One region of the Nonomuraea sp. IBHARD001 genome, then DNA from elsewhere that is predicted to be linked to it. Evidence: riboswitches for the same ligand, from Rfam matches in the RefSeq annotation. Region 1 holds a riboswitch; the other holds the start of a gene.

The links. Region 1 has a riboswitch for glycine ahead of gcvT (glycine cleavage system aminomethyltransferase GcvT). Riboswitches for the same ligand answer to the same signal wherever they lie in the genome.
Region 2: linked by a shared signal. The riboswitch ahead of gcvP (aminomethyl-transferring glycine dehydrogenase) and the one ahead of gcvT (glycine cleavage system aminomethyltransferase GcvT) in region 1 are both predicted to bind glycine.

The regions. Positions count from the first base shown of each region.
Region 1 covers NZ_JBWBBW010000002.1:1,794,295-1,809,574, forward strand. The annotation lists gene ACTWNK_RS10430 (hypothetical protein) at 1-26, shown strand, start outside; tRNA gene ACTWNK_RS10435 (tRNA-Leu) at 42-115, opposite strand; gene bcp (thioredoxin-dependent thiol peroxidase) at 238-711, opposite strand; gene ACTWNK_RS10445 (DUF3618 domain-containing protein) at 813-1,139, shown strand; gene ACTWNK_RS10450 (amino acid deaminase/aldolase) at 1,226-2,413, opposite strand; gene ACTWNK_RS10455 (DUF6286 domain-containing protein) at 2,560-3,162, shown strand; gene ACTWNK_RS10460 (hypothetical protein) at 3,206-3,709, shown strand; gene ACTWNK_RS10465 (inositol monophosphatase family protein) at 3,723-4,628, opposite strand; gene ACTWNK_RS10470 (hypothetical protein) at 4,645-5,448, opposite strand; gene ACTWNK_RS10475 (hypothetical protein) at 5,964-6,179, shown strand; gene ACTWNK_RS10480 (hypothetical protein) at 6,237-6,692, shown strand; gene ACTWNK_RS10485 (L-serine ammonia-lyase) at 6,974-8,350, opposite strand; gene gcvH (glycine cleavage system protein GcvH) at 8,445-8,834, opposite strand; gene gcvT (glycine cleavage system aminomethyltransferase GcvT) at 8,831-9,916, opposite strand; glycine riboswitch at 10,049-10,146, opposite strand; gene ACTWNK_RS10500 (ATP-binding protein) at 10,370-12,379, shown strand; gene ACTWNK_RS10505 (gamma-glutamyl-gamma-aminobutyrate hydrolase family protein) at 12,376-13,086, opposite strand; gene ACTWNK_RS10510 (3-oxoacyl-ACP reductase) at 13,083-13,850, opposite strand; gene ACTWNK_RS10515 (aldehyde dehydrogenase family protein) at 13,857-15,200, opposite strand; gene ACTWNK_RS10520 (glutamine synthetase family protein) at 15,197-15,280, opposite strand, start outside.
Region 2 covers NZ_JBWBBW010000002.1:4,150,789-4,166,068, reverse strand. The annotation lists gene ACTWNK_RS21000 (aminoglycoside phosphotransferase family protein) at 1-563, opposite strand, end outside; gene ACTWNK_RS20995 (hypothetical protein) at 652-1,050, opposite strand; gene ACTWNK_RS20990 (TetR/AcrR family transcriptional regulator C-terminal domain-containing protein) at 1,191-1,751, shown strand; gene ACTWNK_RS20985 (DUF5999 family protein) at 2,067-2,264, shown strand; gene ACTWNK_RS20980 (alpha/beta hydrolase family protein) at 2,281-2,877, opposite strand; gene ACTWNK_RS20975 (hypothetical protein) at 2,931-3,779, opposite strand; gene ACTWNK_RS20970 (LuxR C-terminal-related transcriptional regulator) at 3,919-4,521, opposite strand; gene ACTWNK_RS20965 (sensor histidine kinase) at 4,553-5,698, opposite strand; gene ACTWNK_RS20960 (fibronectin type III domain-containing protein) at 5,853-6,983, shown strand; gene ACTWNK_RS20955 (hypothetical protein) at 7,052-7,375, shown strand; gene ACTWNK_RS20950 (hypothetical protein) at 7,372-7,566, shown strand; gene gcvP (aminomethyl-transferring glycine dehydrogenase) at 7,618-10,476, opposite strand; glycine riboswitch at 10,630-10,722, opposite strand; gene ACTWNK_RS20940 (MerR family transcriptional regulator) at 10,757-11,377, opposite strand; gene ACTWNK_RS20935 (bifunctional nuclease family protein) at 11,573-12,043, opposite strand; gene ftsR (transcriptional regulator FtsR) at 12,138-12,764, opposite strand; gene ACTWNK_RS20925 (FHA domain-containing protein) at 12,788-13,300, opposite strand; gene ACTWNK_RS20920 (sugar phosphate nucleotidyltransferase) at 13,568-15,280, opposite strand, start outside.

The sequences.
Region 1 (15,280 bases):
CTAGTCCGAGCAGCACGGGCACCTGAGCGAGCGGGCGCACGTGGGGCCGGTGGGATTCGAACCCACACTGTAAGGCACCTAAAGCCTTCGCCTCCTGCCGTTGGGCTACGGCCCCTCTACGCCTTGCCGCCCTGCCCGGCGGGGGTGTCAGCCCCTTGCCGGACGCCCTGATCTTACAGCCCAACGCCTCATGGCGACCACGCGTTCGCCCCGCCGCCGCGAGACGGCGGGGCCCGCTCAGGCCAGGCCGAGCTTCTTCTTCAGCGAGGCCACGTGACCCGTCGCCTTCACGTTGTAGAGCGCCAGCTCGATCTTGCCGTCGCCGTCGATCACGAAGGTCGAGCGGATGACGCCGACGACTTCCTTGCCGTAGAGCTTCTTGGGCCCGTAGGCGCCGTAGGCCTTGTGCACGTCGAGGTCCGGGTCGGACAGCAGCGGGAAGGTCAGCGCGTCGTGCTCGGCGAACGCGCGCAGCTTCTCCGGCTTGTCCTTCGACACGCCCAGCACCACGAACCCGGAATCGGTCAACTGCCCCAGGTTGTCGCGGAAGTCGCACGCCTGCTTGGTGCAGCCTGGCGTCATCGCGGCTGGGTAGAAGTACACGATGACACGCTTGCCCCGGTAGGCGGCCAGCGACACGGGGTCGCCCTCTGCTGCGGGTAGCGTGAAGTCGGGCGCGGCGTCGCCGGGTGCGAGCTTGGTTTCGGTCACGAACTCCTCCTGAGGTTCCGTGGCCAACCTACCGGCCTGCCCGGCGTGCCGTACGTTGGTGCGACCTGACAGACTGATCACTTGACCACGAGGGGAGTGCCATGTCCGACATCGATCCCGATGAGCTGGAGCGGCGGATCGCGCAGACGCGCACGGAGCTGGCGCAGACGGTGGACGCCATCGCCGACCGGGTGAGTCCCAAGCGGGTCGCCGAGCGCGGCGTGGCCAAGGTCAAGTCCGACGTGGGGCAGTTCGTCGCCTCGGTCGGCGACCTGGTGGGCGTCACGCCGAGGCCGGTCACCTTCGGCGACGACCCGGACGACCTGTGGGACGACGAGCGGCCGAACCTGGCGCCGTTGCTGATCGGCGTGGGGGCCGTGCTCGTGGTGGGGGCCGCGATCGTGCTGTTCCGACGCCGCCGCCGATAGGCTCGGCAGCCCGTTCGGCCGGTCGCTCAGAGCCGATCGCTCAGAGCCGGTCGCTCAGAGGGCCGGTCGCTCAGAGGGCCGGTCGCTCAGAGGAAGGTCCTGCCCTCGCCGCGGTAGGTCGGGACCTCGTCCACGCGCTCGTCGCCGTCCACCAGATGCAGGCTCGCGAACCGCTCGCACATCTCGCCCGCCTTGGCGTGCCTGAACCACACCCTGTCGCCGACGCGCAGGTCGTGCGCGGCCTGCCCGAGCAGCGGCGTCTGCACCTCGCCCGCCCCCTCGTCCGGCGCGTAGGTCAGCCCCGCAGGAAGGTACGGCTGGGGCAGCCTGCTCGGGCCCGCCGCGCCGGAGGCGGGGTACCCGCCGCCCAGCACGGTCACGACGCCGGGCGACGGCCGCCTGACGACCGGCAGGGCGAACAGCGCGGCCGGCCTGCCGGTGAAGGCGCTGTAGTGGTCGAACAGCCTGGGATGGAAGAATCCCGATCCGGCCGCGACCTCGGTGATCGCCTTCTCGCGCACGGTCCGCTCGATGCTGCCGGTGCCGCCGCCGTTGACGAACTCCAGGTCGGCATGCTGCCTGACGGCATTGACGATACGGCCTCGCCGTACGATCAGCTCTCTGGCCGAGCGGCTCTGCATGAGTCTGACAACGCGGCTCATGGCGGCGTTGCCGGGCACCTCGTCGCCCACGCCCGCGATCTGCGCCTCGTAGGCCATGAGCCCGGCCAGCCTGAACCCGGGGCGCTCGGCGACGGCGGCGGCGAGGTCGGCGGCCTGCTCGGGCTCGCGTACGGGCGATCGCAGGGCGCCTGCCCTGAACCTGCCGCCGAACGCGACATATCCGGCGTCGATGTCGAGGCTGAGCCTGATCTCGTGGTGGCCCGGCGGCAGCGCCTCCTCGATGAAGTCGAGGTGTTCCAGCCTGTCGACGGTGACGGTGATCTCGCGTGCCGCCCTGGCGTCGGCCCCGAGCTCGGCCAGCGCCGCACGGTCGGCCGTGGGATAGGCGACCAGCACGTCGGTGTGCCCGCACGCGACCAGCCACAACGCCTCGGGCAGGGTGAAGGCCATGATGCCGCTGAAGCCGTCCATCGCCAGGATGCGTTCGAGCACGGCCCGGCTCCTGATCGACTTGCTGGCCACCCTGATCGGCTTGCCCGCCGCCCGCCGTACCAGGTCGGTGGCGTTGGAGCGCAGCGCTGCCAGGTCGAGGATGGCGAAGGGGGCCTCCAGGTCGGCGGTCACCCGGTCATAGCGCTGGCGGTCGTCCATAGCAGCAGCGTAACGGGCTGATGTCCGGTTGAACATGAGTGGGTGTCACATTAACTCCCTCGCCGTCCATCCTTTTCCCAGCATCGGGCAAAACACCGGCGGCGCATCTGCCGCTGTGCTCGCCCGTCCGTGTACTCCTGGGCGATGTGACGACCACACTGCAGCAGATCCGGCCGAGCGCCTATGCCGAGGAGACACCGCGCCGCAGGTCCAGCCGTACCCTCAGACCCGCACGCACCCCCGCGGGCGTGGGCGTCGCACTCGCCAGCACCGCCGCGCTCGGCCTGACCGTGGTCGAGGTCGTCGCGAGGCTCATGGACAAGCCGATCGGCCTGCTTCCCGTCGACCAGGCGCTCGCGCTCGCCGGATCGCACACCTGGGAGGAGCCCCTGCTGTCGGCCGGAGCCGCCGTCGTGGCCGCCGCCGGAGCCGCCCTCGTCACGCTCGCACTCGTACCCGGCCGGTCGCGTCTGGTGCCTCTGGAGACCTCCGACCCGCTCATCGTCATCGGCATCACCCGCTCCGGCCTGCGCCGTACCCTGCGCTCCGTCGCCCAGCAGGTCGAAGGCGTGGACAAGGCCAAGGTACGGCTGCGCCGCCGCCTCATCGAGGTCACCGTCGTCACCCGCGCCGAACGCACCGGCGTCGTGCTCCGGCAGGTCGGTACGGCGGTCGGGGATCGGCTCAACGGGCTCGGGGCGCTGTGCGGGGGAGAGGTCGTGGTGCGGTTGCGGAGGAAAGGGCTGTGAGGGCGGGGGCCGCGATCGTCGGATGGTGTGGGAAGGGGCTTGTGTGAAGCAGTACACGGGTAATCGCTGGGGGCTCGGCATCGTGGGAGGCGTCCTGCTGCTGCTCGGCGCCTACGCCTGGCTACGCGGCCAGGGCCGCCTGCCCGGCCTGCCGCCCGGGACCCGCCTCCTGCCCGCCAAGACCGCGGCCGCCGTCGCCGCCCACCCCTGGTCGATGTGGGTGGCGTCCCTGGCCATGGTCCTGCTCGCCCTGCTGGCCCTGCGCTGGCTCCTGCTGGCCCTCGGCTGGGGCCGCCTCGGCGTCCGCACCGGCACCGGCACCGCCCTGCTGTGCGTCGGCCTCAAGGACATCGACGGCATGGGCCGGGCGACCGTACGCGTGGTCGGCGACGTCGACCGCCTCCGCATCGGGGTGACCTGCCCGGCCTCGGCGGACGCGGGAAGCGTGGTGGGCAAACTCGACCGCGAGATCGTCGGCCGCATCCGCCGAGAGGTCTGCGACGACGCCCTGGGCGCGGTCGTACGGGTACACGTGTCACGCCGGTAGGGTGCCGTGCGACTCAGGTCAAGGCCTCGACAATCGAATGCGCCAAGGGCAGGGACGACGCCGCGACGAACTTGTGGCGATCGTCCATGGCGGCCACGATCTCGGCGACCGACGTGAACCCGTAGTCCAGTGGAACGGTGTCACCTCGCAGGTCCACCACGACGCCTCCCGCCGCGTTCAGGATGTAGTGGCCGGGGGCGAGGTCCCATACGGCGAAGCCCTTGTTGAACTCGATCACCGAGTCGGTGAGCCCGGCCGCCACGTGGCACAGGCTGATGGAGCCGAAGTCCACACCGATGCGCCCTCGGCCCGACCGCCCGAGCTCCTCGAACAATCGGCTCTGCCCGGCCAATGCCGTGAACCGGCCGGGCTTCATCAGGAAATTGGTCACCAGTGCCTCCTGGAGAGGCGCGAATCGGTTCAGGCGCAGAGCATGGCGGGTTCCGTCGCGCTCCAGCAGCCAGGCATGGTCTCGCCCGTCCTCGTCCCGCGCGGCGAGATACAGCTGAAGCTCATGAAAGATGTCGCCCACCGCCGCGGCCACCGGACGTCGCAGGCTCCGGGAGTAGACCATCACGTGTGTGTAGCCGAAGAGGGAACGCACGGCCATCTCACTGGTGTCCAGTGGATCGACGAGCACGCAGAGGTCCGGGTCGGAGGCGGTGCCGACGATCTGAGGATCGGCTTCCTCGGAGGCGTAGACGAAGGAGGGAAAGATATCCGTGAGCAGTTCCCGATATCGCTCGTGCAGCTGAAGGTCGAAGGCCGACAGGAAGTTGCCGGCATGGCGGGAATTGGCGAGATCGGCATGGTCTCCGGTCAGAGCCGCCTTGATCAATTGCGGTCGGATCTCCCCGATCAGGGTGGTGACCAGCCTGGCGAGGTCCTCGGCGATGCCGGGCATCGGACGGTGCGACATGGGTGGCCTCCTGATGTCAACGTAGCTCCAAGGGCGGTTCGAGCCCCGGAGGGCTCATCGTGGCGGCTATGAAGACCGCCTTGAAGTCGGCGGCTCGCATGATCGCCGCCCCGGTCAGGTCGTCGAAACCGGCCACTGCGAGGTCGCGTTCTTTCGTCATGGCCCCGAACACGGCGAAATAGATCTCCGCTCCCGGATATCGGTCGCGGATCTTCTTGGCAATGAATCCCACGACGTCCGCGTGCTTGACCTCGAAGTCGGTGAGAACGACCGAAGGGGCCTCGGGAAGGTCCGGATAAACCGAGGCCGGGTCGAGGGTGATGGAGTCACGGCTGGTGTTGCACTTGAGATAGCCGATGGGACACCTTCCGAATTGGGCCGACGCGAGAAATGTCGCCATCACCAGTCCTGCCTCGTTGATTCCGAAACAGGCGTCGACGTCGAGGCGTCGCCCGACATTCTTTATCTGGTGTATCAGCCGTTCCACTCCGAAGCCGAAGGAGGCCCAGTTCAGGCTCAGCAATTGTCCGGGATCGGGGTTGGGAAGGGAGCGGACCAGCCTGTTCGCATTGTCGTGCTCCGGCGTCGGCGCGGCGAGCACGAAATCCGAGCCTATGTCGGTGGCGTTCCCGGCGTGTCGCCGCAGTCCGGGAACGGGTGACGGCACGCGGACCGGGTGATCGGCCGTGGTGAATCTCCGCAGGGACAGCCGGTCCTCGGGGGCGAGGCGTTCGTATGCCCCGGCGACCAGGTCGCTGGGGGAGAGCTGTTCGTCGGCGATGCCGAGCGGCCCTCGGCCGTACGCCATGGCGAGGATCACCAGGGTGGAGAAGGTCGGCGGCGATCCCGCGCGCCCGCGCGTCCGAGCCCAGGTTTCCCAGGTGTTGATGGATGTGCCACCCAATCCCGTGGTGTTCCCCGTGACCTCGTTGTATCGGGTTGCGGCTTGATCCTGGGACAGTGCGCAGACGTAACGATGAGCCTGAAGGCTGGGTATGTCCGGGTGTCGAGTCATCAACTCGATTGCTGCGGCCTTTACTGATTTGGCGTCTTGCCATAGCTGCTGTCCAATTCGAGCCAGTTCGCGACCCCGCGCCTGAGGACTGACTCCAAGACGTTTCTGGGTTGACACCCCACATCCCTCCGGATTCACGAGCAGATTACCCATTCCGATGGGCGGCTGCTCGGGAATCTGCCGTCCGGCCAGGTCGGAGTTACCGCCATTCCCGAGCGCCCTCCGACCTCCTCGCAGGTGTGCGTGCCGACCTCGGAGTTCTACCGTCGGGAGGTGCCTCCACGTATGTCCACCAGCCCGTCGAGAGATGAGGACGCCCGATGAATCTCTACATGGCCGACACGCGAGACGCCGTCCTGGTCCCGCTGTGCGGCGGCAATCAGCAGGAGGAGGAGATGGACTCCTGCCTCACGTTCGCCCGCATCCCCGGCATCGAGGACGCGTACCTGCTGGGCGACTCCAAGCTGCCCGGCGCGACCCTGCGCTTCACCGGCGCCGAGCTGCGAGCAGCAGGCGTCGACACCAGTCACATCTAGCTCGACACCGTCCATGCCTCCGTCCGGAAGGGCGGAGGCCTGTCTTGAGGGGAAGGCATGCCGAACGTCGCAGCCGTCAGGGTAGGCCACTGGCATGCCTACCAGTGGGCCGGGCAGGGCAGGGAGCGCGAGCAGGAGTCGCTGCGCCGCCCGTCCGCCGACGCGGCCGCCCAGGCCGCGTTCCTGGCCTCGCCTCTGCCGCCCAATCGGACCTGCGACTGGCTGCTGAAGGGCCGGACGCAGATCAAGGCCACCTTCCACGAGGTGGACGAGGCGGTGATGTGGCTGGAGAGCCAGTGGCACGGCTACTGCGGGCGGATGCCGAGCCATCGGGACAACCGGCTGGGCCACCGCGAGCAGTTCCAGCACCGCGTCAAGAACGCCCGGGTGAGCCTGCCGGGGCAGGTGGATGTCCAGTGGGGCGACTGGCTGGAGGGCGGAGCCTTCATCAGCACGGCCGTGATCTGCTGCCCCAACTTCCATGCTGCTCATCGATGCCCGGTCGGCTCATGACGGGGACCTCACGTCTTGCGCGAGGTGACCCCTGCCTGCCCGGCCAGGCGCTCGGGGCCGCTGCCGAGCAGACAGGGGTCACTCGCAGTGGTAGCGAGCCTGCAAGATCTGTCGATCCGCCACCTGCCAATGGACGTAGTCCTCCCAGCTCTGGCTGGTGAAAGCCACCTTAATCGCGTGGTCTCGTCACCGACCAAGTCGTGCTGCTCGTATCGTCCGCCGAGAGCCTCCTGGTAGGACCTGATCAACCGGCGGGCGGCGCCCAGGAGGCACGCCCGCCTTCAGCACTCGATGATGTTGACCGCCAGTCCCCCCCGTGACGTCTCCTTGTACTTGTCGAGCATGTCGCGGCCGGTGGCCTTCATCGTGCGGATGGCCTTGTCCAGGGAGACGAAGTGCTGGCCGTCGCCTCGCAGGGCGATGCGGGCGGCGGTGATCGCCTTGATGGAGGCGACGGCGTTGCGTTCGATGCAGGGGATCTGGACCAGGCCGCCGATGGGGTCGCAGGTCAGGCCGAGGTTGTGTTCGATGCCGATCTCGGCGGCGTTCTCCACCTGTTCGGGGGTGCCGCCGAGTACCTCGGTGAGGCCGGCGGCGGCCATCGAGCAGGCGGAGCCGACCTCGCCCTGGCAGCCGACCTCGGCGCCGGAGATGGAGGCGTTCTCCTTGAACAGCACGCCGATCGCGGCGGCCGTCAGCAGGAAGCGTACGACGCCGTCGGTGTCGGCCTGCGGGATGAAGCGGGAGTAGTAGGTGAGCACGGCGGGGATGATGCCGGCCGCGCCGTTGGTGGGGGCGGTGACGACGCGCCCGCCGGAGGCGTTCTCCTCGTTGACGGCCAGGGCGAACAGCGACACCCAGTCCATGGTCTGCAGCGGGTCCTTCTCGGGCGCCTCGATCTGCAGCCGACGGTAGAGCTTGTTGGCCCGGCGCTTGACCTTGAGTCCGCCGGGCAGCACGCCCTCCTGGGCGATGCCGCGCTGGACGCATTCGGACATGACGCGCCAGATGTTGAGCAGTTCGTCGCGGATCTGCTGGGCCGATCGGCCGAACGCCTTCTCGTTCTCCAGCATCAGCCCGGAGACGGAGAGCCCGGTCTCCGAGCACAGGGCGAGCAGTTCGTGCGCGGTCGTGAAGGGGTAGGGCAGGACGGTGTCGTCCTGTTTGATGCGGTCGGCGCCGGTGGCGTTCTCGTCGACGACGAAGCCGCCGCCGACCGAGAAGTACACCTTCTCGCGCAGGGGGTGGCCGTCGTCGGTGAAGGCGGTGAAGCGCATGCCGTTGGGGTGTTCGGGCAGCGAGATCTTGCGTTCGAACACGAGGTGCTCGCCGACGACGAAGTCGATCTCGTGCTGGCCGTACAGGCGGATCCTGCCGGTGGTGCGCATGTCGGCCATGCGGGCCTCTACGGTGTCGACGTCGACGAGTTCGGGCTTGTCGCCCGAGAGGCCGAGCAGGACGGCCTTGTCGCTGCCGTGGCCCTTGCCGGTCAGGCCGAGCGAGCCGTACAGGATGCAGTCGACGCGGGCGGTCTTCTCCAGCAGGCCGTCCTCGTGCAGGCCCCTGGCGAACTTGTGTGCCGCGGCCATGGGGCCACCGGTGTGCGAGCTGGACGGGCCGATGCCGATCTTGAAGAGGTCGAAGACGCTGATCGCCATTGATGTGCGCCTTTCAGGCGGCGAAGGGGAAGCGTGCGGCCGGGGCCGGCCGGCTGGTGGAGCTCTCTCCAGAGTAACGGCCCCGGCCGAAAAGTCAGGAAGCGCCCGACGTCAGTGCCGAGTACTCCTCGGCCGTCAGCAGGTCCTCGGGGTCGCTGCTCAGGCGGACGCGGAACATCCAGCCGTCGCCGTAGGGCTCGGAGTTCACCAGGTCGGGCTTGTCGGCCACCTCCTGGTTCACCTCGACGATCTCACCGCTGACGGGGGCGTAGATCTCGCTGACCGACTTGGTCGACTCGACCTCGCCGATGGAGTCCCCGGCCTCGACGGTGGAGCCCTGCTCAGGCAGCTGTACGAAGACCACGTCGCCCAGGGCCTCGGCCGCGAAAGCGGTGATGCCGACGGTCACCGTGCGACCGTCGTCGAGACCGCTCACCCACTCGTGCTCCTTGGTGTAGCTCAGCTCGTCAGGGATGGTGCTCATTTCTTCCTCCTGTAAAAGGGCAGCTCCACCAGGTCTACAGCCTCTTGGCTGCCCCGGATGTCGACGGCCAGACCTTCGGTGGCGTCGGTGTCCACGTAAGCCATGGCGATCGGCCTGCCCAGGGACTGGGACGGCGCTCCGCTGGTGACCTCGCCGACAACGGCGCCGTTCTTCGTGACCGCGTACCCGTGGCGGGGTACCCGGCGGCCCGTCGCGACCAGGCCGACCAGGCGGCGGCGCGGCGGGAGGTCCTTCAACGGCTCAAGAGCGGCGCGGCCCACGAAGTCGCCCGGCTTCTCGAACTTCACCACACGCCCGAGCCCGGCGTCGAACGGCGTCAGCGCCGTGCTCAGCTCGTTGCCGTAGAGCGGCATACCGGCTTCGAGCCTGAGGGTGTCGCGACTGGACAGCCCGGCCGGAATCAGCCCGTACGGCTCGCCCGCCTCGGTCAGCGCCTGCCAGAGCGCCACGGCGTCGGCGCCCGCGACGAACAGCTCGAAGCCGTCCTCGCCGGTGTAGCCGGTCCTGGCGATCAGCGCCTGGACCCCGGCGACGACGCCGGGCAGCCCCGCGTAGTACTTCAGACCGGCCAGATCGGCGTCGGTGAGCCCGGCCAGGATCTCCTGCGCGCGCGGACCCTGTACGGCGATGAGCGCCCACTGGTCGGAGCGGTCCTCGACGACCGCGTCGAAGTCCTTGGCCCGCTCCAGCAGCTCGGCCGCGACCAGCTCGTAGTTGGAGGCGTTGGCGACGACCATGAACTCCTCGTCGGCCAGCCGGTAGACGATGAGGTCGTCCAGCACACCGCCCGCCTCGTTGACGATCATGGTGTAGCGGGCCCGGCCGGGGTCGAGCGCGGACAGATGGCCGACCAGCGCGTAGTCGAGCGCCTGTCCCGCCTGCGGCCCGGTGAGGTGGATCTCGCCCATGTGGGAGAGGTCGAACAGGCCGGCCGCGGTGCGGACGGCGTTGTGCTCGGCGGACTCGCTGCCGTAACGCAGCGGCATCAGCCAGCCGGCGAAGTCGGTCAGCGTCGCGCCGAGACTCTCGTGGACGTCTCGCAACGGTGTCGGTCGGGACATTGTTCGCACCTCAGAAAGGGTCGGATGCCAGGATCCTCCCCCTCTGTCATCGGTGCCTGAGAGCTTCGCCCGGATTTTGGCCGGACTTTCACCTTCGGCGAGGCCCACAGGGCCTGCTTTCCAGAGGTCACCCTGGCCCGTACGGTCCTTTGCCTTGAGAGGTTCGCGGGGAGGGCTTGCTCCTTCAGGGGACCTGACCGGATGTCAGGACGCTCTCCCGCACGGGTTCATCGGTGTCGGAACCCAGACTAGTGGGCTCGATGGGTCCGGCGAAATCCCCACGAGGGCGACTGTCGTGCCTCCTGTGGCCCTGACCTCGGAGACAGGCCTTTCCGCAGGCCGCTGTTTGTCGGGCGATACGTGGTTACCATTCGGTAAGCACTGCGCGGCCAGTCATCGCGGGAGGACAGTGTGATCGGTACTGCGGGCCACGGGCGAGTGGGGAACCTACCCGTGGAGACGACGAGTTTCGTCGGCAGGTCGAGGGAGCTGGCCGACGCGGCCGAGCTGCTCGGTCACGAACGCCTCGTGACGCTGACAGGAGTCGGCGGGGTCGGCAAGACCAGGCTCGCCCTCCGGGTGGCCACAGGACAGGCGGAGGCGCATCCCGACGGGGTCTGGCTGGTGGAGCTGTCGGCGCTCAGGGAGGCGAGCCTGCTGGCGCACACCGTCGCCAGCACGGTCGGGGTGACGCCGGAGGCCACGCGGTCACAGGCCAGGGCGCTCGGCGACTACCTGGCGGGCAGGCGTGCGCTGATCGTGCTCGACACCTGCGAGCATCTCGTCGGCCCCTGCGCCAGGCTGGCCGACGCGCTGCTGCGGGCCGCGCCCGGCCTGCGGCTGCTGGTCACCAGCAGGCAGCCGCTGCGCGCGACGGGTGAGCACGTGCTGGCCGTGCACCCGATGCCGGTGGAGGCTCCGGCGGGCGGGCCCGAGGGGGCGGTCACGCTGTTCGCCGAGCGGGCGGGCGCCGTCAGGCCGGGGTTCACGGCCGGGGAGGCGGTGTGGCGGCTGTGCCACAAGCTCGACGGCATCCCGCTCGCCATCGAACTGGCTGCGGCGCACCTGCGCACGGTGTCGGCGGACGAACTGCTGACCACACTCGGCGAGAGACTGGCCTCCGGCGACGGGGAGCGGCCTTCGTCCAGGCACAGGACGATGCGCACCGCGATCGGCTGGAGCCACGAGCTGTGCACGCCGCTGGAGCGGCTGCTGTGGGCCAGGCTCTCGGTCTTCCACGGCGACTTCGGGGCCGAGGCGGCGCTGACCGTGTGCGCGCACGCCCCGCTGACCCCGCGCCTGGCCGAGCAGGCGCTGGCCTCGCTGGTCGACAAGTCGATCGTGCGCGCGCTCGACGACGGGCGCTATCGCATGCTCGACACCATCAGGGCATACGGCGCCGGATGGCTGCGCGAGCTCGGTCTGGCCACCGACATGCGGCGCAGGCACCGCGACTTCTACCTGGGCCTGGCCCGATGGTTCCACGCCGAGTGGAAGGGCCCGGACCAGGTGGGCTGGTCGCGCCGGATGTCGAGGGAGCTGCCCAATCTGCGGGCGGCGTTCGGGCACTGCTGGTCCGACCCGGACGACTACGCGGCGGGCCTGGACCTGGCCACCAGCCTGGTCTACTTCTGGGTGGCGTGCGGCCATCTGCACGAGGGCAGGCACCAGCTCGGCAACGCCCTGGCCCGCTGCCCCGAGCCGGGCGGCACGCGTACCTCGGCGTTGTGGGCCTACGCGCTGGTGACGATGATCCAGGGCGACCACGACACGGCGGGCCGCCTGCTCACCGAGGCCGTGGCCGCGGCGGCCGAGCAGGGCGACGTGACCGCGGGCGCCTACGCGCACACGATGCGGGCCCTGCTGGCCGTGCTCAGGGGCGATCTCGGCGAGGCCATGAGGATCGCCGAGGAGGCGGCGGCCATCCACAGGAAGCTCGGCGACCCCGGGTTCGGCGTGCTGATCTCCCAGTCGGCCGGAGCGCTGGCCCTGGTGATGCAGGGCACCGACCTGTGTGCGGCCGAGCGTCTGGTCGAGGCGATGTGGCGAGGCGCGGACGCCTTCGGCGGGCACTGGCTGCGCTCCTACGCCGACCACCACATGAGCGGTGTACGGCTGCAGCGGGGCGACCTGGACGGAGCGGCCGGACTGGCCCGCCGATGCCTGGCCACCAAGTGGAGCATGCGCGACATGCTGGGCACCGCGCTCGCCCTCGACATGCTGGCCAGGATCGCCGTGGCCGGACAGGAGGGCAAGGCGGCGGCCGTGGCGCTGGGGCTGTCGCAGCAGGTGTGGGACAGGCAGGGCGCGGTCTCCATGAACGCGCCAGGCCTGACCGCCCTGCGCCGGGAGTGCGCGGGATCGGCCCGGCGCCTGGCGGGTGAGGAGGCCTACGAGGCCGCGTTCCGCTTCGGCGCCGAACGCGACCTCGACGAGGCGATCACCGCACTGTCGACGCCCTAGGCCGTGCCGTCGCGCCGATCGCGGGCCGCGGCGACCAGCGCCTCGAACAGCGTGCCGTCGTCGCCCGCCTCCGGGTGCCACTGCACGGCCAGGGCGAAGGTGGCGGCGTCGAGCTCGACGGCCTCGACGGTGCCGTCACCGGCGACGGCCGAGACCGTGAGGCCTTCGCCGAGCCTGTCGATGGCCTGGTGGTGGTAGTGCCTGACGACCTGCTCGCCCTCCAGCAGCTTGGCCAGCCTGGTGCCGTCGGCCGGGTGCACCGGCATCAGGCCGAACTCGGCGGGCGCGGGCGCGTGATCGGTGTGGCCGGTCACGTCGGGCAGGTGCTGGTGCAGCGAGCCGCCCAGGCTGACGTTGAGCACCTGCAGCCCCCTGCACACGCCGAGGAAGGGCAGGTCGGCCTCCAGCGCCGCACTCATCAGCCCGAACTCGGACGCGTCGCGGAACTCGCGGATGTAGCCGGTCTGCTCATGAGGTTCGGCCTGGTAGCGGGCGGGGTCGATGTCGCCGCCACCCGCGATGATCAGTCCGTCCAGCCTGGAGATCAGGTCGGCGGGCGTGCCGATCGGCGGGATCATGACGGGCTGGCCGCCCGCCCGCACGATGTGCTCGATGTACATGAAGGGCAGCAGGGCGGTCGGCAGGTCCCAGACCGTGAAGCGCGCGGGTTCGACGTAGCACGTGACGCCGATGACGGGCCTGCTCATGACAGCGGGGTGACATAGGCGCCGGAGATGCCTCCGTCGACGAGGAACTCAGAGCCCGTGATGAACGAGGCGTCGTCGGAGGCCAGGAAGGCCACCGCCGCCGCGATCTCGCTCGCCTCGGCGAACCTGCCGACGGGGATGTGCACCAGGCGGCGCTGGGCCCGCTCCTGGTCCTTGGCGAACAGCTCCTGCAGCAACGGCGTGTTGACCGGCCCCGGGCACAGGGCGTTGACCCGGATGCCCTCCCGTGCGAACTGCACGCCGAGCTCGCGCGACATGGCGAGCACGCCGCCCTTGGACGCGGTGTAGGAGACCTGTGAGGTGGCCGACCCCATCACCGCGACGAACGAGGCCGTGTTGATGATCGAGCCCTTGCCCTGGCGCCGCATGTAGGGGATGACGTACTTGCAGCACAGGTAGACGCTGGTCAGGTTCACCTCCTGCACCCTGCGCCAGGCGTCGAGACCGGTGGTGAGGATCGAGTCGTCGTCCGGCGGTGAGATCCCGGCGTTGTTGAAGGCGATGTCCACACTGCCGTAGGCGTCGAACGCCGTCTCGTACATCCGGACGACGTCGGCCTCGCTGGTCACGTCGGCCTTGACGAACAGCCCGCCGACCTCGGCCGCGGCGGCGGCGCCCGTGGTCTCGTCGAGGTCGGCGCAGACCACCTTGGCGCCCTCCTGGGCGAACCTGTGCGCGGTGGCCAGGCCTATCCCGCTCCCGGCGCCGGTGATGACGGCGACGCGATCCTGCAAACGCTGCATGTTTCCCTACTCCGATGCGATGAAGACGTTCTTGGTCTCGGTGAAGGCGCTCAACGCGTCAGGACCGAGCTCCCTGCCGAGGCCCGACTGCTTGAATCCGCCGAACGGCGTCCAGTAGCGGACCGACGAGTGCGAGTTGACGCTCAGGTTGCCCGCCTCGACCGCACGCGCCACCCGCAACGCCCTGCCGACGTCACGGGTCCAGATGGAGCCGCTCAGCCCGTAGGGGGTGTCGTTGGCGATCCGCACGGCCTCCTGCTCGTCGGCGAACCCCACCACCGAGACGACGGGCCCGAAGATCTCCTCGGTGAAGGCCCGGTCGGTGACCTGCGAGGTCAGCACCGTCGGCGGGAACCAGTAGCCGGGCCCGGCCGGGCATTCCCCTTGCAGGTACGGCGTGCCGTCGACGAAGCCGCGCACCCTGGCCAGGTGCTCGGCGCTGATCAGCGGGCCCATCTCGGTGCCCTCGTCGAGCGGGTCGCCGACCCTGACGCCGGACACGGCCGTGCCGAGCAGGTCGAGGAACTCCTCGCGCACCGACTCCTGCACCAGGATGCGCGAGCGTGCGCAGCAGTCCTGCCCGGCGTTGTCGAACACGGCGTAGGGCGCGGTGGCCGCGGCCTTGGCCAGGTCGCAGTCGGCGAACACGATATTGGCCGACTTGCCGCCCAGCTCCAGGGTGAGGCGCTTGACGGTGGCGGCGCCCCTGGCGGCGATCTCCTTGCCCACCTCGGTCGAACCGGTGAACACGATCTTGGCGACATGCGGGTGCTCGACCAGCCGGGCGCCCGCGACCTCGCCCAGGCCGGGCAGCACCTGGAGCACGCCTTCGGGCAGTCCGGCGTCGAGGGCCAGCTCGGCCAGCCGCATCGCGGTCAGCGGCGTCCACTCGGCCGGTTTGACGATCACGGTGTTGCCCGCCGCCAGCGCGGGGGCCACTCCCCAGGTCATGACCACCATGGGGAAGTTCCACGGCACGATGACGCCGACCACGCCCAGCGGCTCGTGGAAGGTGACGTCCAGACCGCCCGCCACCGGGATCTGCCTGCCATACAGGCGTTCGGGGGCTGCGGCGTAGTAGTGCAGGACGTCGCGGACGTTGCCGGCCTCCCAGCGGGCGTTGCCGATCGTGTGCCCGGCGTTGGCCACCTCCAGCAGGGCGAGCTCTTCGGCGTGCGCCTCGACCGATGCGGCGAAGGCGCGCAGCAACCTGGCCCGGTCGCCGGGAGCGAGGGCCTTCCAGGGGCCGTGGGCCGCCCTGGCACGCTCCACCGCCCGGTCGACCTCGGCGGCGTCGGCGGGCTCGACGTCGGCGAGCACGGCCTCGGTGGCCGGGTTGATGATCTTCACAGTCGCTCGAATCCCCTGAACAGTTCCCAGTCGGTGACGGCGGCGTCGAAGGCGGCCAGCTCGACGCGCGCGTTATTGGC
Region 2 (15,280 bases), 2.4 Mb from region 1:
CGCGTCAGCTCCTCGTACACCGCCATGCCCGCCTCGAACACCCGCGCCGGCACCGGCCCGCCCAGCTCGTGCTGCAGCCTGCCCAGGTCCTCCAGCTGCCGCCTGGCGAGCTCCGCGATCGTCCACACGCCCTCCGGAGCCCGTACAGCATGCAGGTCGGCCAGCACCCGCGCCGCCGTCTCCAGCGCCTCGTCGACGTCGGGCACGTCCTCCAGCGAACGCGAGGCGTCCAGCCGTTCCAGCAGCATCGCGCCGGAGGCCTCGTCGTGCTCCAGCAGCAGCACGGCGCCACGCCCCGCCCACGCCGCCAGCGCGTGCGGCTCCCCCTTCGTCCACTCGTCGACCCATCCCGCCTTCAGCACACACCTGACGCCATCGGCCCGCAGCACCGGCACGACGACTCCCGTATAGCCGTGCAGGGGGGCGCCGTCCTGGCGCAGGCCCCAGCGTGCCGCCAGCCCGCCCAGCAGTGCGGGCAGCGCCCGCACCCACGCCTCGCCCCGCTCGCCCTCACGCCCGATCGTGCGCCGCGCCAGCCCACCCGGCACCTCGAACCGCTCCATGGGTCCTCCTCGAAAAATGACCAGAAAACACGAAAGGCAGGGATGTCACCCGAAGGTCGACATCCCTGCCTGAGCAGCCCGCTTCGCCCTACCGGGCCGAGGGCACCGGCCGGGGCAGCCTGGCGATCCCGGTCAGCCGGTTGTCCTCACGCATCGTGCGCAGCCGGTCGACCTCGGCGGTCCACAGGGCGCCCTTGGGCGTGGCCTTGGCCTGGCGGCGCTTGATGCGGTCGTCGTATGCCTTGACGCCGAACGTCGCCCGCTGGCCCGCCTCGGCCGCACGCAGGGCGTCGGTGAGCGAACGGTCGAAGGCCAGGCCGGCCGCCCGCAGCTCCATCTCGGGCGCGGTGACGGCCCGCAGGTCGTTGAGCACCTCTTCGGCCTTCCTGGCCTTCTCGAGCAGCTCGGGGAAGCTCTTGGAGATCTCCTGGTCGGCGTGGAAGCGGACCTCGGCCTCCCGGCTCACACGCGGACGGAAAAACGCCATCGACTCTGCCCTCTCGCACTCTCAACACGTCGTTACCAGCGGTAAGCGTACGCCGCCCGGGCCCCGGACGCGTACTCAGGGGTCGACCGCACGGCGCGCCGCCCTTTACACAGTAAGGTACGGCTTGGCAGGATGATCGCATGCCCGCGAAGCGACCGCCCGTGCCCCTGTCCAGAGAGCGGATCATCGACGCCGCCCTGCACATCGCCGACGGCCAGGGCCTGCGCAGGCTGACCATGCGCAGGCTCGGCGACTCCCTCCAGGTGGAGGCGATGGCGATATATCACCATCTGCCGCGCGGCAAGGAGGCGCTGATGGACGCCCTGGCCGAGCACGTCACCGCCGTGCAGGTCGAACGGCGTCCCACCTGGCAGGAGACGGCCGCCGCCTGGGCCAGGGCGGCGCGCACGGCCCTGCGCGAGCATCCAGGCGTCCTGGCGCTCGCCCTGACCAAACCGCCCAAGGGCGCGACGGCCATCGCCATCCAGGAGCAGACCGAGCAGCTGGCCGAGTCCGGCGTGCACGACGCCGCCGGCGCCGTACAGGCACTGCGGGCCTTCGTGTTCGGCAGTGTGGCCGTCGAGGTGCAGAAGGCCGGGTGGGCCGACCCCGACGGCGAACGCTGGCAGGCGCACGACAGCGCGGCCGACGCCGACTTCGAGCGCGGTCTGGCCGCCCTGCTCACCGGCCTGGCCGCCTGACCTCGGAAAACGCCACCAGTATGGCCCCATGCCCGCCCCCGGCGCACGACGGCGCGCGGCACCGTAACCGATCGTTTACCACTCTGGCGGCGTGTCGAAGTTGGCCCGTTATCTTCCATAGGGCAACCTGTGTCTCAGGTCACAAGGAGACCAGCCCCAAAGGATCATCCTCCAGGTCCTCCTTCAACCGTCCTAACGGACTATGTCGAACAGTGTGATCCACGCGACACACTTGGCAGCAAAGCACGACAACACGAGCCGTTCCCTGCCCACACTCCGGGAAAGGGAGCCCACACAGATATCGGAGGCACGCCGATGTGCCCGCACGAACCGGCCTGTCCGTCAGCCGAGGCGCCTGACCGCGAGGCGGCGCGTACTCTCGCGTGCCACCCCGAGCAGGGGTGGAGCCTGCTCTGCAACGGCGTGGTGCTGTTCGAGGACACCGGCGAGCTCCTGCCGAGCGGCGCCGTCATCGCCCCGCACCGCCCCAACCCGCTCGTCGGGGCGGCATAACAACCACCCGCAATGACTACGCCCGCAGCAGCGGGCCGATCCAATCGGCGACCACCTCGCCGACCTTGGCAGGATCCTTCTTGAGGTCGTGCCCCTCCCCCGGCAGCACAACCAGGCGTGCGGCATCGGCAGGGTCGGGCACCCCGAAGGGATCCCTGTCCCCGTTGACGACCAGCACGTCGACGCCCGCTCCGCGTAGCTCGTCGGCCCTGGAACGTTCCGGCCGTCCCGGCGGATGCAACGGAAACGCCAGCGCCACCACCGCCAGCGCCCCCACGTCCTTCGCCGTACGGCAGGCCACGCGCGCCCCGTTGCTCCGGCCGCCCTGGACGAACGGCACCCCCGGCCAGTGCCCGCGCAACCGCTCCACCACCACGCCCCACGCCTCGTCCTGCCGCACCGCGCTCCCCGGCGCCCGCGCCCCCTTCACCCGGAACGGCTGCGTCACCCTCGCCACCGCCACCCCGGCCCGCACCACCGCCTCCCGTACGGCCAGCAGGTCGGGCGCCTCCACGCTCCCCGCCGACCCGTGCGTCAGCACCAGCACCAGCCGCGCACCGGGCACGTCGTCCACCTCGACGAGCGCGGGGCCCTGCGGCGTCATGATCTCCATGGCGTCCACGGTAGCGGGAGGGGCCGCCCACGTCCGCGAGCGACGCCTCCCCCTCAGCCCTCGGCGTCCCTGGACATCCGGAGGCGTACCTGTTCGGCGACGGTGGAGTTGGCGTGGTCGAGGCCGAAGGACCAGACGCGCGCGGCGTCGTCGGCGCGGCCTCGCAAGGGGAGGGTCCTGGCCAGGAGTTCGACGGCCAGGGCGGTGGGCTCGGGCTCGTCGCCCTCCTCCTCGACGGCGGCGGCGAACTCGGCGCATGCCTGCTCCAGCCTGGCGATGCCGAGCAGGACCCGCAGGCGTACCACGGCGGCGCTCCCGGCGGAGGCGCCCGACGGCTGGCCGCGTTCCTGTTCGAGTGCCACGCTGCCGAGCGCCGCGAGCACCACCTTGGCCGCCTCGTCCGGCTCGCCCTCCTCGATGAGCAGCTCGGCGAACTCCTGGGCCGCGGTGAGCGCGAGCACGGGGTCGGGCCCGGCGATGACCTCACGCCAGCCGCGTTCGGCCGCGCCGAGGTCGTCCTCGCCCAGCGCCAGCCTGGCCAGCGCCAGATGCGCCACCGGCAGGTAGGCGCGCGTGCCGAGACCGAGCACGGCCTGCCAGGCGGCCCGCGCCTGGTCGCTGCTGCCTTCGCGTTCGAATCCCCTGGCCAGCAGGCAGGCGGCCTGGGCGGCGTACTCGGGATGGCCGGTCGCCAGGGCCGCACGCGCGGCGCTCCTGGCTCCGTCCTGGTCGCCGGTGCCGTCCAGGACCATCGCCAGGCCGACCGCCGCCTGGGCGTGGTCGGGCGAGTCCGGATCGGCCGCGGGACCGGCCAGGATCTGGGCCGCCCGGTCGAGGTCACCGCTCTCGGCCAGCCGCCTCGCGGTGTCAAGTGGGGGGGTGTCGAGCTCGGGGGACGTCAAGAAAGCTCCTTCGACGACGATCATCCGAGCCTAACCAGAAACCCCGCCGCCGTCCCCTCACATGCCCATCCCGGACACGACTTTGCCACCCCTATAGCCGGACATGACCCCCACTCGAAGCCACCGCCCCGGCGGCCCCTCACTCCGCGTCCGGGTACCGGGTACGCGCCAGCCTGATCAGCTCCGAGCGCCGCTGCCGTCCGAGTTTCGCCCGGATGTTCTCCATATGCCGGTTGACGGTGCGCACCGCGATCCCGAGATCCTCGGCGATCTCCCGGTTGTCGTAGCCCTTGGCCAGGCACCGCAGCACCGACATCTCCCTGGGCGTCAGCTCCCCGGGATGCTGGAACTCGGCCACCAGCCTGGCCGCCACCACCGGCGGGAGCACCGGCCCCTCCAGCACCTGCTCGACCGCGCGGACCAGCTCGGCCGCCGTCGCGTCCTTGGTCACGCACCCGTCGGCGCCCGCCCGCACCGCGCGGACGACCTCCTCGACCGACGCCTGCGAGAACACCAGCACCTTGGGCCCGCGCGCGGCGGCGATGACGTCGAGCCCGGAGCCGCCGCCCTCCAGCGCCAGGTCGACCAGCAGGACGTCGGCGTCGTGCACGGCCAGCAGTTCGATCGCACCGGCCGCTGTGCCGCACTCGGCCACGACCTCGACCCTGTCGCTCGACGCCAGCCCGGCGCGCACCCCGTCACGGGTGAGCGGATGGTCCTCGACCAGGATGACCCGGATCACCTGCCGAGCATCGCACGCCCCCGCCCGCCCGTCACCCGCTCCCGTCGAGCGGCACCCACATCTCCACCTCGGTGCCGCTGCCCGGCCTGCTGCGCATGGTGACGCGCCCGCCGAGGCGTTCGATGCGCTCCCTGATGCTCACCCTGATGCCGAGCCGGTCGGGCCGCTCCAGCGTCTCGGGCCCGTAGCCGACGCCGTCGTCCCTGACGCTGACCGTGACGCCGCCCCGCTCCTGCAGCAGCGTCACCCACACCTGTCGCGCGCTGGCATGCCGTTCGACATTGGTCAGCGCCTCCTTCAGCGCCGCCACCACCTCGGCGGCGTGCCCGGCGGGCAGCATGACGGGCCCGGCCATCGTGAGCTGGACCGGCACACTGGCCTTGCCGGTGAGCATGCCGCGCACCGCCTGGCCGAGCGCGACCTGGCCCGGCGGCGTGCTCGCGGCCGACGGGTAGATCATCGAGCGCAGCGCCTCCTCCTGCAGCCCGAGGTCGGCCATGAGCGCACGCAGTTCGAGCGCCGACGCCGCCCCGCGCTCCGCGAGCTCACGCCCGGACCTGCGGATCCTGGCCAGGTGCTGGAGCACCTCGTCGTGCACGAGCCCGGCCAGGCGGCTGCGTTCCTCGGCCATGGCCGCACTGCGCGAGGAGCGTTCGGCATGGGCGACGAGCCGGGCGAGCTGCCCGGCCGACAGGCCGACGCTGACCCCGACCAGGAGGTACGCCAGGCTCTCGCCGATGATCTTGAGTGTCCTGAGATAGGAGATCGCCGCGAAGTCCACCCCGTTGACCGCATAGGCGAGCGGCGACATCAACGCCAGCGTCAGCCCCGCCAGCACTCCCCCGCGTACCTGGTAGAGCACGGCCCACGCCGCCACCGTCGCCATGGGATAGGCCCCGGCCAGCCACGGATGGCTGCCGAGCAGCTGCTGCGGCGCCAGGACCAGCCCGGAGGCCAGCACCAGCCCGGCCGAGACGACCAGGTCGATCACCAGCAACACGGTCGTACGGCGCGGCGCGGCGAACGTCAGCCAGCCGTTCCACACCAGCAGCGTCACCACGACGGCCACGGTCAGCCAGGGCCGCTCCTCCTGGTCGGCGTCCAGCGCGAGCAGCGCCGTCCACGCGAACGCCGCCCAGCGCAGCGCCAGCACGAGCAGCATGGGCGCGGGACGCATCGCATCGCCTCCGGATCGGGCCGGAACACCGCCCCGCCTTCCGGTGCCGGGCGATGATGAAGCCGTGGTATCTCCAGGGCCGTACTCCATTCAAGGCGACCCGCCGGGCCCGCGAGCCGCTTCGGGCGGTTGGAGCCCTCTGTCGCCGCCTGAGGTGGCCGAGGGGTTCGGCGCGCAGCTGGCCTGGTGGCAGCTCGGCTTCAGGCTCAGGGCCGAGGTCAGGGCTGCGGCGCGCGCGGGCACGGCGCATCACGACGCCGACGTGGCCCCGGTCGCCACGGCGTGGGCCAGGCTGCACGCGGGGGCGCGCTGGCCGTGGCGGCTGGCCAGGGTGGGGGTGCCCGCGTTCGTGGTCGGGCTGGCGCTGGCCGCGGTGCTGCACCTGCCAGGCGACCTGCCGGGCGAGCTCGCCGTCCTCCTGTCGTCCGGCCTGACCGCCGCGGCGGCACTGGCCTGGCTGCTGCGGCAGACGGCGCTGGCCGGGCGGCTGCTCGCCCTGGCCGACGGCGAGCGGCCCGGCGAAAGGCGCGAGGCGCGGCCGTGGTGGCAGGCGGCGGTGCTGTGCGTGCTGCTCCCGGCCAGTGCGTTCGCCGTGGTCAGGGCGATCCAGGCCGACCCGCCGCTGCAGGACGCCTGCCCCGGCTACCGGGTCGACGCCGCCCACGTGCGCGACTGGAACCCCGACTGGGGCTGTCCCGCCGGTGACACCGTCACGGCGGGCGGCCACCGGATCACCTACTTCCTCGCACACCACCTCTACCCGGCGGCGCTGCTGGCCCCGCGCGGCAGCCTGGTCGCCATGCCCACCGCCACCCTCGCCCTGTGGCTGCGCCGCCCGGAGCTGGGCGTGCCGACCGGCGAGGTGGTGACGTACGGCGACGGCACGGTGACGGTGTTCACGCGCGGCCACGTCCTGCAGCCGTCGCGCGGCGCGCCCGTGGCCGCCCCGGGGCCGTTCGCCCCGGTGGTGTCGGGCGTCGTGCCGTGCGAGCACCCCGACCGGCCGTGTGTGGTCTCGGCCGAGGTCGAGGGCACGACCGTACGGGTGACCTGGAGGTTCAGACCGGCCGACGTGTTCCAGATCGGCTATTTCGCCTTCGCCGACTCCGGAGCGCCGAGCGAGCACCGGGCCGTCGAGACGGGCGCGTTCGAGCAGGAGTTCACCGGGCTGCTGCCCGACGCCGTGTACTTCTTCTCCGTGCAGGCGTGCGACCGCCGTTTCGCCAGGCGCTCGGCCTGCACGCCGTACGGGCAGGAGGTGACGGTGCGCACCGGGCATGGGTGAGTTCACCCATGCGGGATGGGCCAACACGGCGGCTTGCGGGCGCGGGCCCGGCGGGCGAGCCTGGTGGGGTGCAGGAGAGAACGCTGCTGGTGCATGGTCTGTTCACACCCGCCGACGACGCGCACGGCGCCAGGTTCGTGGCCGAGCTGCCCGTGGGGCCCGGCTGCGACACGGCGGCGATCTCGGTCACCGCGACGCTCGGCGCGAGCCCGGCGCTGGAGTTCGTCGTCACCGCCGACTGGCAGCGCAACAACTCGATCGACGTGAGCTACCGGGGCCACGAGCTGCCGGTCGGGCGGGTCAATCTGGCCACCGAGGCGTGGCACCAGTGCACGGCGGGGCCCGGCCTCACGCTGACCGTGCGCAACTGCGTGCCGGGAGCACCCCGGTGACCCGCACCCAGCCGATCGAGCTGTGGCTGCGCCTGGACGAACGCCAGGTGCTGATCATGCTGCGGGTCGGTCAGGGCGTGGCGGAGCTGCGGGCGAGCGGCGACTTCGACGTCGCGGCCTTGGTCGCCGAAACGCTGCGGGCGGGCGTCCCCTCTGCGCCCGCCAGGGCGTTGCGCAAGGCCGGCGGCTGAGCGCGGGCACGGCGGCCGCGCGCGCCCGCGCCCGCCGTGCCCGTCCGGTGCTCAGTCCTCGTAGGCCTCCAGCGGCGGGCAGGAGCAGACGAGGTTGCGGTCGCCGTAGGCCTGGTCGATGCGGCGCACGGGCGAGAAGTACTTCCCCTCGCGCAGCGAAGGCAGCGGGTAGGCGGCCTCCGACCTGGAGTAGGGGTGGCTCCAGTCGTCGGCCACCAGCGAGTCCGCCGTGTGCGGCGCGTTGCGCAGCGGGTTGTCGGCCCGGTCGTAGCCGCCGGAGGCGACCTTGGCGATCTCGCCCCGGATGGCGACCATGGCCTCGACGAAGCGGTCGAGCTCGGCCAGGTCCTCGCTCTCGGTGGGCTCGATCATGAGCGTGCCCGCCACGGGGAAGGACATGGTCGGCGCGTGGAAGCCGTAGTCGATGAGCCGCTTGGCGACGTCGTCGACGGTGACGCCGGTCTCCTTGGTGATCTGACGCAGGTCGACGATGCACTCGTGCGCGACCAGCCCGCCCCGCCCGGTGTAGAGGACGGGGAAGTGCGGGGCCAGCCTGCGCGCCAGGTAGTTGGCCGACAGGATCGCCTGCTCGGTCGCCGCCTTGAGCCCGTCGCCCCCCATCATGCGCACATAGGCCCACGAGATCGGCAGAATACCCGCCGACCCGTACGGCGCCGCCGAGACCGGCCCGACGGGCGATCCGGGCTTGAGCGGGTGGCCGGGCAGGAAGTCGGCCAGATGGGCGCGTACCGCGACCGGGCCGACGCCGGGGCCGCCGCCGCCGTGCGGGATGCAGAAGGTCTTGTGCAGGTTCAGGTGCGAGACGTCGGCGCCGAACTCGCCGGGCTTGGCCAGGCCGACCAGGGCGTTGAGGTTGGCCCCGTCGACATAGACCTGGCCGCCGGCCTCGTGCACCTTGGCGCAGATCTCGGTGATGCTCTCCTCGTAGACGCCGTGCGTCGAGGGGTAGGTCACCATGATGGCGGCCAGGGCGTCGGCGTGCTTGCCGATCTTGGCGTCCAGGTCGGCGAGGTCGACGTTGCCGTTGTCGTCGCAGGCCACGACGACCACCCGCATGCCGGCCATGACGGCGCTGGCGGCGTTGGTGCCGTGGGCGGAGGACGGGATGAGGCAGACGTCGCGGTGCTCCTGCCCGGCCGCCCGGTGGTAGGCCCTGATCGCCAGCAGCCCGGCGAACTCGCCCTGCGATCCGGCGTTGGGCTGGATGGAGACGGCGTCGTAGCCGGTGACCTCGGCCAGCCAGGCCTCCAGCGTCCCGATCAGCTCGGCGTAGCCCGCAGCCTGCTCCTCGGGGGCGTAGGGGTGCACGGCCGCGAACTCGGGCCAGGTGATCGGCTCCATCTCGGTGGTCGCGTTGAGCTTCATCGTGCACGAGCCCAGCGGGATCATCGAGCGGTCGAGTGCGATGTCCTTGTCCTGCAGCCTGCGCAGGTAACGCAGCATGGCGGTCTCGGAGCGGTGGCTGTGGAAGACCGGGTGGGTGAGGTAGTCCGACTCGCGGACCAGCGACTGCGGCAGCGCGCCCAGGTCGTCGCGCTCGGCCAGGGCGGCCAGGTCGGCGGCGGCGCCGAAGGCGGCGGCGACCTGCTCCACGTCGGCCAGCGTGCTCTTCTCGTCGCAGGCGATGGAGATGTGGTCGGCGTCGGCCAGGTGCACGTTGATCCCGCGCGCGGCGGCCTCGGCCAGCACCTCGGCCGCCCGGCCGGGCACCCTGGCCAGCACGGTGTCGAAGAACTCGCCGTGCACGACCTCCACGCCACCGGCGCGCAGCCCCTCGGCCAGCGTCACGGCCAGGCGGTGGGTGCGGGCGGCGATGCGGCGCAGCCCCTCGGGGCCGTGGTAGACGGCGTACATCCCGGCGATGACGGCCAGCAGGACCTGGGCGGTGCAGATGTTGCTGGTGGCCTTCTCCCTGCGGATGTGCTGCTCGCGCGTCTGCAGGGCCAGCCGGTAGGCCGGGTCGCCGTCGGCGTCGAGCGAGACGCCGACCAGACGGCCGGGCATCTGCCGCTGCAGGCCCTCGCGCACGGCCATGAAGGCCGCGTGCGGCCCGCCGAACCCGAAGGGCACGCCGAAGCGCTGGGAGGAGCCGATCGCGATGTCGGCGCCGAGCTCGCCGGGCGAGGTGACGAGCGTGAGCGCCAGCAGGTCGGCGGCGGCCACGACGACGGCGCCCGCCTCGTGCGCCTGCTCGGCCACCGGGCGGAAGTCGCGCAGCCTGCCGCCCGCGCCGGGGTACTGCACCAGGACGCCGAAACACTCGGGCAGGTCCTCGTCCAGCGACTGCTCGCGCAGCGTGATGCCCAGCGGCTCGGCCCTGGTGGCCAGCACGGCCTTGGTCTGCGGGAGCGCGTCGGCGTCGACGACGAACACCTCGCTCTTGACCTTGCTCGCCCTGCGGGCCAGCGTCATCGCCTCGGCCGCGGCCGTGGCCTCGTCGAGCAGCGAGGCGCCCGCGACGTCGAGCCCGGTCAGGTCGGACACCACGGTCTGGAAGTTGATCAGCGCTTCGAGGCGGCCCTGCGAGATCTCGGGCTGGTAGGGCGTGTACGCGGTGTACCAGCCCGGGTTCTCCAGCAGGTTGCGGCGGATCACCGCGGGGGTGATCGTGTCGTGGTAGCCCAGGCCGATCATCGAGGTGAGCACCCTGTTGCGCCCGGCCAGCTCGCGCAGCTCCGCGATCGTCTCGCTCTCGCTGGCCGCGGCGGGGAGTTTGAGGCTGTCCTTGGCCCTGATCGCCTCGGGAACGGCCACGGCCACGAGGTCGGCGACCGACTCGAAGCCGACGGTCTCCAGCATCCTGGCCTGGTCGGCGTCGGAGGGACCGATGTGGCGGGTGGCGAATGCGGGCGCGCCGAGGGCGCTGAGGGGCGACGAAAGGTCGGTCATGGAGGTGCCTCCCGAGGGCTGTGGAGACCGGCGCCAGGGCGCGGGCGTAGGCCGGATCTCCCCCTCTGTCACCTCAACCTGAGAGCTTCACCCGTGAGGGCTTTCACCGTCGGTGAGACGCGCCTGGCGGGCGCGCCTGCTTTCCAGAGTTGCCTATCCCGAGCGGTACGGGTTGCCTGAGAGATTCCGGGGAGGGTTGCTCCTTCGGCGCCCCGGGCGGACCGGGGACTCTCCCGCACGGGGTCGTCAGCCTTGCTCCTAGGTTACCAGCGCCTCCGGATCAGCCGAGGCGGCGGGCGCGTCTGCGCTGGGCGAGCTCGTCAGCTGGGTGGTCGGCCGGGACTTCGTCCTCGACCGCCGCGCGTTCCCCCGGCAGCTCCGCGAGGGAGCCCTCGACCTCACGCCAGACCCGGCCGAGCGCGATGCCGAACACGCCCTGCCCTCCCTGGAGCAGGTCGATGACCTCGTCGGCCGACGTGCACTCGTAGACGCTGACTCCGTCGCTCATGAGGGTGATCTGCGCCAGGTCGCCCGATCCCCGCTCGCGCAGGTGGTGGACGGCCGTGCGGATCTGCTGCAGCGACACTCCGGTGTCGAGCAGGCGTTTGACCACCTTGAGCACCAGGATGTCGCGGAAGCTGTACAGGCGTTGCGAGCCTGAGCCCTGCGCCGCTCGTATCGTGGGCTCCACCAGTCCGGTGCGGGCCCAGTAGTCGAGCTGCCTGTAGGTGATACCGGCGGCCGCGCAGGCTGTGGGGCCGCGGTAGCCGATGTCGGCGGGCAGCGAAGAAGGCTGCTCGTCGAACAGCAGACCTTGTTCACCGGCACGCTGCCTCGCGCTTTCGCGCCGCACCGGATCTTCCTGGCCGGCCGTCTTTCCCTCGCCGCTGCTGACCGCCACGCGGACCTCCGGCTTTCTCTCATCCCGTGGTCTGATCTGGGGGTTCGTCAAGGACAACCACAGGGTTCACTTGAACCGTAGGACCGTGACCAACGTCAGTCAACGATCCTGCCCGGCGCGTCGTGAAGCGTAAATGCAATGAAATACCGGCCCCATGCCAGAGTACGGAGCCGCTTACCTCTTTCGAAGACTTAGCTACCCAGCGCGGCCGAAGTCCTCGGGCGAGATCGTGTCAAGGAACTCCCTGAACTTCTCGACCTCGTCCTCCTGGTCGTCCGGGATGATCACTCCGGCCTCCTGGACCACCTCCTCGCTGGCGAAGATGCGCGCACCGGTCCGCAGGGCCAGCGCGATGGAGTCCGACGGCCTGGCGCTGACCTCGACGCCGTTGGAGAAGACCAGGTCGGCGTAGAAGATGCCGTCGCGCAGGGCGACGATGTTGACGGTGCGCAGACTGACTCCCAGGGCGCTCAGCACGTCCCTGAACAGATCGTGGGTCAGCGGGCGAGGGGGTGGTTCGTCCGCCTGGGCCATGGCGATGGCCGTGGCCTCGTTCATCCCGATCCAGATGGGTAGGTATCGCTCTCCGTGCGCCTCCTTGAGCAGGACGATCGGCTGATTTGTAGGCATCTCAACCCGAACGCCCACGACCTCCATCTGCAACACGGGCTGCTCCGTATTTCGACTACCGCAATTGTTGGGCCGCACTACCGCAATTCAACGTAACACCCGAGGGGCGTGGAATGTCCCTGTGGGCCGGTCATCGACCGAGAACGCCCCTGACGCCGGTGCGCAGAAGCGCCGCGTGCAACTCCATGAGCAGGCCCGAAATCTCGCGGGCCGCCTGATCGGCCTCGCCGATCGCCCCGGGGGAACGTTTGCGCAACAGCGGGGCCACGGCCTGTTCGACCAGCCCGCTCTCGCGCTCGGCCGCCGCCCTGACCGCACGCAGATGCCGCGCGTGCAGCCCGAAGGCGGCCAGCGCGCCCACCGCACGTGCGATCTTCAGCGCGTCCTCGTCGTAGCGCCTGGCGACCGCCGCCAGCAGGCCGTAGTCCTCCAGCTCGGTGAGGGTCTCCTCGTCGAGCCCGGCCGACTCCAGCAGCTCGGCACGGCTCAGCCGCAGCTCCTGCTGCTCGCCGACGACCCTGGGCCTGGACAGCGCCTCGGCCATCTTGTCCTTGATCACCCGCAGCGGCAGGTAGTGGTCACGCTGCTCGGTGAGGATGTAACGCAGTTGCTCCACGTGGTGGTGGGTGAACTTGCGGTAACCCGAGGGGCTGCGCTCGGGTTCGATCAGCCCCTCGCCCTCCAGGAAACGGATCTTGGAGATCGTCACGTCGGGGAACTCGCCCTGCAGCAGGGCGAGCACCTCCCCGATGCTCATGTGTGAGCGTGCCGCCTGAGCGCTCATACGCCGGGGGTGCCCCGCATGAGAAACACGAGACGGAACTTGCCGATCTGCACCTCGTCCCCGGCGTGCAGCGGAACCTCCTCGATGCGCTCCCTGTTGACGTAGGTGCCGTTGAGGCTGCCGACGTCACGCACGGTGAAGCGACCGCCCGGGTGGCGATACCACTCCACGTGGCGGCGCGAGACGGTGATGTCGTCGAGGAAGATGTCGCTCTCCGGGTGACGGCCGGTGGTCGTCAGGTCGCGGTCGAGCAGGAACCTGCTGCCGGCGTTGGGGCCGCGCATGACGATGAGCAGCGCGGTGCCCGGCGCGAGGTTCTCCACTGCGGCGCGCTCGGCCAGGAGCGCCTCTCCTGTCTCCGCCTCATACGCCTCGATCCCGGCGACGGAGATCGTCGAGGTGGTGTCCCCCACGACCTCCATACGGGTCAGGGGTGACCCGCAGCGGGAGCAGAAACGGGCATCCTCGGGGTTGGCATGTCCGCACTGCGTGCAGTAGACGCTCGGCATCGACTGGCTCGGCCTCCTACCGCGAAGACGCGTTTCACGGTGCTCAGGGCGACGGCGTCCTGCTTCTTCGCTTCTCAAGTTGTTGGGTCGCTACGACTGCGAATGCCGCAACTTACGCTGATGAGACGCAAAGGTCAAGGCGGAACGCTGGACGACGGACTTGGACGGTGACAAAGTTACCGCCGAGCCGGTACCAAGGTCCATCCCACACGCGGGTTCGCCTTCTGACAACCCTTTTCCCGCTCCTGTTTACCCTCCGAACAACGTTCACCCCGCGGCCGCCGCAGCCTCCACGATCGCCGCCCACTCGGCGAGCAGCGCCTGGGCGGCGTCCACGTCCGGCCCCTCGGCCCACAGATGGGTCACCGGCGCGGCCGTCGCGGGCAGGACGAGCGCCCAGCTCCCGTCCTCCTCGACCACGCGCACCCCGTCCGTGGTGTCGATCACGCGCCCGCCCGCCGCCTCGATGACCGAGCGCATGACCGCGCCCTTGGCCGCCCACGGCGTCGGAACGGTCCTTTTGAGCAGCCTGGCCTCCGGGATGCGGGCGTCGATGCGGCTGAGCGAGAGCCGGGTGCGCGCGACCAGGCCGAGCAGGCGCAGGAAGGCCGCGAGCCCGTCGACGGTCGGTGCGAACTCCGGCACGATGAAGCCGCCCCTGCCGTCCCCGGCGAAGATCATGTTGCGCCTGCTCGCCGCCTCGGTGAGCGCGTCGAGCGCGGTGGAGGTCCACTGCACCTGCACGCCGTGGAAGCGCGAGACCTGCTCGGCCACCCGCGTGGTGCTGACCGGCAGCGCCACCTGGCCGCCTCGCCGCTCGGCGGCCACCAGGTCGAGCACGACCAGCAGGGCGCGCTCCTCGCTGATCAGCCTGCCCAGCTCGTCGACCAGGGCGATCCGCTCGCCCACCGGGTCGAAGCGCACACCGAAGGCCGCCCTCGACGAGCTGACGAGCTCCGACAGGCGCTGCAGGTCGCGGCGGCGCCCGGCGATCGTCTCGGCGGGCGAGGCGTCGTCGAGGCGGGCGTTGACGGTGAGCACGTCGACGCCGACCCGGCCGAGCAGGGCGGGCAGCACCAGGGAGGCGGTGCCTCCGGCGCAGTCCACGACGACCTTCATGTCGCTGACGCCGGAGATGTCCACGCGGCGCGCCAGCTCCTGGGCGTAGTTCTCCACCGCCCTGGCCGGGAAGCTCAGCCCGGCGATCTCGCCGGGGAAGGCGCGGCGGAACTCCTGGCGGGAGAAGACGCGCTCCAGCTTGCGCTGCGCGCCCGCGGCCAGGTCGGCGCCGCGCGCGTCCATGAACACGATGTCGACGCTCTGCGGGTCCCCCGCCGTCGTGCGCAGGGCGATGCCTCCGGCGGCATGGGCCTGGGAGGTGTGGAAGCGGGCCACGGGCAGCGCCGCCGCCTCCAGGTCGAGCACGTCGACGGCGCTCGCGGTGAGCGCGCTGATCACCGCGCGCTTGAGCGCGCGGGCCGCCCGCGAGGAGTCGCGCGAGGTGACGACCTTGTCGCCCTTGCGCAGCGTGGTGGCATAGGCGCTGGCCAGCCGTACGCACAGTTCGGGGGTGATCTCGACGTTGACCAGGCCGCTGACGCCGTTGGGGCCGAACAGGCTGCGCTGGCCGCGCGACTCCCAGATGACGGAGGTGTTGACGACGGCCCCGGCCTCGATGGTCTTGAAGGGATAGACCTTGACGCCGCTGGTGACGTACGCCTCGGCCTCGATGACGCACTCGTCGCCGACGACGGCGTTCTCCTCGATCCTGGCGCCGGTCATGATGTCGGTGTTCTTGCCGATCACGCAGCCGCGCAGGTGGGCGCTCGGCCCGACGTAGACGTTGTCGTGCACGACCGCGCGGTGCAGGAACGCGCCCTCGCGTACGACGGCGTTGCTGCCGAGCACGGTGAACTCGCGCAGTTCGGCGCCCGCCTCGACCTTGGCGTACGGGCCGATCACCAGCGGGCCCTTGAGCAC